Regions from separate parts of the Bacillus sp. D386 genome, predicted to be linked through region 1. Evidence: a T-box and tRNA genes for the amino acid it is inferred to sense, from the RefSeq annotation. Region 1 holds a T-box; the other holds one or more tRNA genes.
The links. The T-box of region 1 lies ahead of trpS (tryptophan--tRNA ligase). A T-box ahead of a tRNA ligase gene usually reads a tRNA of that ligase, here a tRNA-Trp.

Region 1 (3,392 bases):
TCAGACATCGTGAATGGTCCATTATAAAGTGTTGTATCTGCTTCAAGACCAAATTTTTCGCCTTGTTCTTCAACAAATTTTTGATTTTGTGGCATGAATGTTCCGAAAGAAAGTAGAGATTGGAAATAAGGGATAGCATTTGTTAGTTTAATTTCAAGAGTGTAATCATCAAGCGCTTTAGCACCTAACTCTTCCACTTTCTTTTTACCAGTGTTGATTTCTTCTGCATTTTCAATTACATACATCATGTATGCATATTCAGCAGCAGTATCAGGATTTACAGCTTTTTGCCAAGCATAAATGAAATCGTGAGCTGTTACAGGATCACCATTTGACCATTTAGCATCTTGGCGCAGTTTGATAGTGAAAGTTTTTCCATCTTCACTTACTGTTGGATCTCCCTCAGCAACACCTGCAACAACTTTATCTCCCTCACCTAAACGGTAAAGACCTTCCATCGTATTGTTCATAACGTTGAAAGAAACAGAGTCAGTAGCCATTACAGTGTCCATAGACGGAATTTCAGAACTTTCTACCAAGTTAAGTACTTGTTCAACGTCTTTCTTGCCTTCACCTTTATCATTGCCACCTGTCTCTTCGTCTCCGCCGGAACAAGCTGCAAGGAAAGTGCTCAAAGCAAGAATCATTACAAGAAATAATGAGATTTTTTTTGCTTTCATACTAGTAAATGACCTCCCTATTTTTTACTCTTCTAATTTTCAGAAGATTTCGTAACCAATCATAAAACGTTTCAGAATTTTTTGCAATCATTTTTTTACATTTTGTTTACGAACATATGTCATTTCGAATACAAGAATTAACAACAAACCTTGATACACCAATGTCTGGGTAAAATATCCTATAAAAACAAAAAAATTATATTTTTCAGATAATTCCAACCAGAAAAGCATATTTAATTAAAATGAAACGTTATGAATATAATAAAATTTTATAAATAAACTTGCAACTTTTAATTTTTAAATTATTGGTATAAAATTTAAATACACTTTATAAAACAACTTATATTCGGAGGAAACCCATGAAGTCTTCACAAAAAAAATTTCTTTTATTAAACGGTATCAGCCTTCTAATTTCAATTATCTATTCAATTAATATAAAAAGTCCCTTTCTGCTTTCATTGATTGATAGCTATTTTATGATTGGCCTCTTTTATGTTTGTGCCGGCGCTCTCCTATATGTAATAGGAGGAGGTTTCTTTTCTTTCTTTTCCTACTCGTTTAAAAAATTCTGGAAAATCAATTCAAAAAAAGAAGAATATATATCTGAACTAGAAGGCGATTCTAAAGATAAAGGCCCGAATATGGAGGTACTTACCTTTTCCTGGACTAGCCCTTTACTTTATGCAGGTATCTTTTCATGTGTCATTACCTTTATTTGCTCAATTATTTTCTTTGGATAGTTGCTTTTCTAATCAGGTTTAAGTAGAATATCATTACTTAATATTTATTATAGGCTATGACAAAGAGTAGTAAGGTAGTACAAGGTTTTCAGAGAGTTTGTGGTTGCTGCGAACAAACAGCCCGTATACCTGAATGGACTTTTAAGCCTCCTGTAGGAAAAATGACAGTATGACAGGACGTTTGCCCGCGTTACTGGGCAAGAATATCTTTTTGGATATTCCTGAGTGGTTTATGTATAGAACGTAAACAATTAGGGTGGTACCGCGAATCCCATTCGTCCCTTTTAATAGTGGAGACGAATGGGATTTTTTATATTGAAAGGAGAATGAAAATGAGTATTATTTTTTCTGGCATTCAGCCAACCGGTCTGGTGACCCTTGGTAATTATATAGGAGCATTACGGCAGTTCGTAGAATTGCAAAATGATTCCCATTGTTACTTTTGCATAGTTGATCACCATGCGATTACGGTTCCGCAGGATCGCCTCGAACTAAGAAAGAACATTCGAAATCTTGCAGCCCTTTATCTGGCTGTTGGGATTGATCCTGAGAAAGCGACAATTTTTATCCAATCTGAGGTTCCCGCTCATACAGAAGCCGGATGGATTATGCAATGTAATACTTCTATTGGTGAACTTGAGCGAATGACTCAATATAAAGATAAATCTAAATCACAGGTATCTGTTTCAGCCGGTCTTCTGACTTATCCTCCATTGATGGCTGCTGATATCCTTTTATATCAAACCAACATTGTTCCAGTAGGCGATGATCAAAAACAGCATGTTGAATTGACACGTGATATTGCTGAACGCTTCAATAAAAAATATGGAGATGTCTTTACAATCCCTGATATCCAACTACCTGCTTCAGGGGCGCGAATCATGGCTTTACAGGAGCCAACCAAAAAAATGAGCAAATCCGATCCAAATAAAAAATCAACTATTTCTTTATTAGATGATCTAAAGCAGGTTGAGAAGAAAATCAAGAGTGCGGTTACGGATTCAGAAGGAATCGTGAAATTCGACAAGGAAAATAAACCAGGTATTTCAAACCTTCTATCCATTCACTCTGCACTAAGCGGTGAAAGCATAGAATCCATTGAAAAACGCTTTGTAGGTAAGGGATATGGAGATTTTAAAGCAGAGGTTGCCAATGTAGTGGTTGAAACACTACGACCTATTCAGGAACGTCATCAGGAATTACTGAATTCCCCTGAATTGGATGAAATCCTCGACAAAGGAGCTCTCGAGGCAAATAAAGCTGCTAATAAAACATTACGAAAAATGAAAAACGCAATTGGTTTAGGTCGTAAAAGAAGATAAAGATTGTTCTAAATTAAAGTGCTGAAGCTAGATTTGTATTGAATCTAGCTTCAGCACTTTTTTATTATATTCGACTTCAGGGCCTAGGAACTCGAGTCATAAGCAAATACTCTGCGGAGGCCAACAGGATGTTGGTCACAAAGACGTTGCCACACGATGTGGCGCTTTTAGTCTTCGTTCCTTAAGTTAGTTTCAGCTTTTATTCAATCTAGCTTCGGCTCCTAGGAGCTTGAGTCATAAGCTTTTTATATAAAAAAACCATCCATTACAGCATGGATGGTCGATCTCCTACTTCTATTTCCCAGAGCTTTTCGAAAAATGGTTGGCCTTTTATTAAACGTTCACATAACATGGCGTGTTTTTCTGACCAGCCTATCTTCATTTCCGAGTATAGCTTGTGCCATATTTCATCAAAATCCATTTTTAAAACTGTTGAATATTGTTCAGGCGCCCATTCTGTATACCAATAACGAATTTCAGCTGTATTGCTTGAACTTTTTAATTGATCAAGTACCATGAACAATAATTGCTTTAATTGACGTTCCTTGCGTGTTAACCCCAGCATAAAATCAGGAGATGGGGAAAGGATATGATACTCTTTCTTCTGATAATCTGTAATCATTGACTGATAGTCATACTGATGCGCATCC
Region 2 (3,392 bases), on a different contig from region 1:
AGAACATGTATTCCTGTGTAGGATAAATGCATTCATAGAAGTTTAATCTTTTTGATAGAGGGAAGAAAAATAAATTAATATTTCCATATATTTCTTATTGAAATATAGATAAATACAGATTAAAATAATAAAGCAGTCAACGAGAGAGTTTGAAATTAATCAATTAGAACCTCGAGGATCGCAGGTTCGAGTCCTTAATGGTTCACCATCTTTAAACATGCGGGTGTGGCGGAATTGGCAGACGCACCAGACTTAGGATCTGGCGCCTTATGGCGTGGGGGTTCGACTCCCTTCACCCGCACTTATATGCGGAAGTAGTTCAGTGGTAGAACACCACCTTGCCAAGGTGGGGGTCGCGGGTTCGAATCCCGTCTTCCGCTCCAATGCCAAGTTATATGCCGGGGTGGCGGAATTGGCAGACGCACAGGACTTAAAATCCTGCGGTAGGTGACTACCGTGCCGGTTCGAGACCGGCCCTCGGCACTAGTTGTTTGCAAGAATGCGCCCGTAGCTCAATTGGATAGAGCGTTTGACTACGGATCAAAAGGTTAGGGGTTCGACTCCTCTCGGGCGCGCCAATTCCTTGCGGGAAGTAGCTCAGCTTGGTAGAGCACTTGGTTTGGGACCAAGGGGTCGCAGGTTCGAATCCTGTCTTCCCGACCATTCTAAAAATATGGGGCCTTAGCTCAGCTGGGAGAGCGCCTGCTTTGCACGCAGGAGGTCAGCGGTTCGATCCCGCTAGGCTCCACCATGACTAATTTAAACCCAATAGGATTTTGGTTTTGGCGGTGTATCTCAGTTGTTTAGAGCATACGGATTATAATCGTTCTGTCATAGATTCGAGTCCTACAAGGTTTATTATATATATGGAGGAATACCCAAGTCTGGCTGAAGGGACCGGTCTTGAAAACCGGGAGGCGGGTTAAACCGCGCGGGGGTTCGAATCCCTCTTCCTCCGCCATATATTATCTAAAGCAATAGTTATAGCGTTGCGGGATGGAGCAGTCTGGTAACTTGTAAGGTTCATAACCCGAAGGTCGCAGCTTCAAATACTATTCCCACAATAAATGGTCCGGTAGTTCAGTTGGTTAGAATGCCTGCCTGTCACGCAGGAGGTCGCGGGTTCGAGTCCCGTCCGGACCGCCATTTACATAATGAAGTTGGCTCAGTAGCTCAGTCGGTAGAGCAAAGGACTGAAAATCCTTGTGTCGGCGGTTCGATTCCGTCCTGAGCCACCATTATTAATTAAAATATGACAAATAATGATTTTTCCTAAATATTATGCCGGTGTAGCTCAATTGGTAGAGCAACTGACTTGTAATCAGTAGGTTGGGGGTTCAAGTCCTCTTGCCGGCACTCAAAATAATCGGAGGGGTAGCGAAGTGGCTAAACGCGGCGGACTGTAAATCCGCTCCTTCGGGTTCGGCAGTTCGAATCTGCCCCCCTCCACCATTCATTATAGGGGCATAGTTTAAAGGTAGAACAGAGGTCTCCAAAACCTCCAGTGTGGGTTCAATTCCTACTGCCCCTGCCAATAAATATGGCGATTGTGACGGAGTGGTTAACGCATTGGATTGTGGTTCCGACATTCGTGGGTTCGATTTTCATCAGCTGTCCCATAGATGCGGGTGTAGTTTAGTGGTAAAACCTCAGCCTTCCAAGCTGATGATGAGGGTTCGATTCCCTTCACCCGCTCCAAAAAATATCATAAAGGGCCTATAGCTCAGCTGGTTAGAGTACACGCCTGATAAGTGTCAAGTCGATAGTTTGAGTCGCCCATATTATTATTCCGCAGTAGCTCAGTGGTAGAGCACTCGGCTGTTAACCGAGCGGTCGTAGGTTCGAATCCTACCTGCGGAGCCATTTGGCCCCTTGGTCAAGCGGTTAAGACACCGCCCTTTCACGGCGGTAACACGGGTTCGAATCCCGTAGGGGTCATAAAACCATGTACAAGATGTACATGGTTTTTTTCTATTTGCCACAATCTTTCCATATCTATTAACCTACAACCTTTTATCTTTAGTGGGACCTACGGATGATTGAGTAAAACGCTATACACAATATTTGCATAAATAAAGTCCAAACAATCCATTAATTCAGGGTGCCAATGATTATTATATTTATACAAGCTGAATCTCTTAATTCCATTATTTCTAGAAATCTTGGGCAATTTTTGTGCAGTGTGTATGAATGAACGAAGGGATTAGAATTTTTACATCCAAGTATTAGGAAAAAACTTCTCTCAATCAAGGTTCCTATTCCTGAAATTCATCGCAATTACTTTATCCGAATAAAAAGATGTTAATTGTTCGCTCATAATATTTGTAGAGAAAATAAAATCATTTTTAATCCAATACTTTATGACACCAACTGTAGCGGAGACTTGAAAACTTAGAAAGATATCATACATTGTTTCCTGTATGTCAGTTTCTCTTTCAATATATATTTCTTTAGTAAATAAATTCCATAAAAATAGTTCAAGTCGCTTATATATATCTGGATTGTCCTCTATAAGATCTAGAGCTTTAAACAACATTTTATGCTTTTCGATATACTCAAATATGAGCTTATTAGAAGGAATAACCTCATTTAAAAACACTTTACTCTTATTTCTATATGGTTTTTTAATAGCCTGATCTATGCCTTCAATAGCATCTTGGTATAACTCTTCTAGGAGATTGATTTTATCTTGGTAATGGATATAGAAAGTACCTCTATTAAAATCAGCTCGATCAGTAATTTCACTAATTGTGATAGCATGCACATCATTATTTTCTAATATCAAATCTATAAAAGCATTTTTTAGTAACTTCTTAGTTAATTGCTTCTTTCGTATTTGTCGATTTGGATTATTCAATATAAATCACCCTTTTATTCATTTAGAGATAAACAAACATAATGAATTTGTTGATTATTCAACAAATTCATTATACCTACTTATTGAGTGTTAAGTCGATTGACTCTAACATATAAATGACAGCATTCTCTAAGAATTTAACTCTTTTAAAATGCGGAATGACATTTAGGGGGAATAATAATGGGTCTTTTAGATGGGAAAGTAGCGATTATTACTGGCGGAGCCAAAGGTATGGGGGAATTTCATTCAAGAAAGCTTTCTGAAGAAGGTGCTAGAGTTGTAATAGGAGATCTTGATATAGAAAACGGAGAAAAAATAGCAAGAGACATAGGTGAAGATAAGGCTATTTTTGTAGAATTAGATGTTACAAATCCCAAGAGTTGGGACAATGTAGTACAAAAAACTAAAGATACATTTGGCACTATTGATATTTTAGTGAATAATGCAGGTCTAGCAGGGGCAATAACTGGACTTTTAGATATAGAAGAAAGTTTGTATAAAAAAATAATTGATATTAACCAAAACGGAATATTTT

Region 2: it has a tRNA-Trp gene. The T-box ahead of trpS (tryptophan--tRNA ligase) is inferred to sense a tRNA for this amino acid. The anticodon was not compared.

Annotation. Positions count from the first base shown of each region.
Region 1 covers NZ_VEMV01000001.1:778,397-781,788, forward strand. The annotation lists gene FHY45_RS03725 (peptide ABC transporter substrate-binding protein) at 1-680, opposite strand, end outside; gene FHY45_RS03730 (DUF3899 domain-containing protein) at 1,040-1,420, shown strand; T-box leader at 1,468-1,706, shown strand; gene trpS (tryptophan--tRNA ligase) at 1,753-2,742, shown strand; gene FHY45_RS03740 (YjbA family protein) at 3,008-3,392, opposite strand, start outside.
Region 2 covers NZ_VEMV01000002.1:44,462-47,853, reverse strand. The annotation lists tRNA gene FHY45_RS05290 (tRNA-Leu) at 220-301, shown strand; tRNA gene FHY45_RS05285 (tRNA-Gly) at 309-383, shown strand; tRNA gene FHY45_RS05280 (tRNA-Leu) at 398-483, shown strand; tRNA gene FHY45_RS05275 (tRNA-Arg) at 502-578, shown strand; tRNA gene FHY45_RS05270 (tRNA-Pro) at 587-663, shown strand; tRNA gene FHY45_RS05265 (tRNA-Ala) at 676-751, shown strand; tRNA gene FHY45_RS05260 (tRNA-Ser) at 869-961, shown strand; tRNA gene FHY45_RS05250 (tRNA-Asp) at 1,070-1,146, shown strand; tRNA gene FHY45_RS05245 (tRNA-Phe) at 1,163-1,238, shown strand; tRNA gene FHY45_RS05240 (tRNA-Thr) at 1,284-1,356, shown strand; tRNA gene FHY45_RS05235 (tRNA-Tyr) at 1,369-1,452, shown strand; tRNA gene FHY45_RS05230 (tRNA-Trp) at 1,461-1,534, shown strand; tRNA gene FHY45_RS05225 (tRNA-Gly) at 1,625-1,698, shown strand; tRNA gene FHY45_RS05220 (tRNA-Asn) at 1,789-1,863, shown strand; tRNA gene FHY45_RS05215 (tRNA-Glu) at 1,867-1,938, shown strand; gene FHY45_RS05210 (TetR/AcrR family transcriptional regulator) at 2,243-2,857, opposite strand; gene FHY45_RS05205 (SDR family NAD(P)-dependent oxidoreductase) at 3,038-3,392, shown strand, end outside.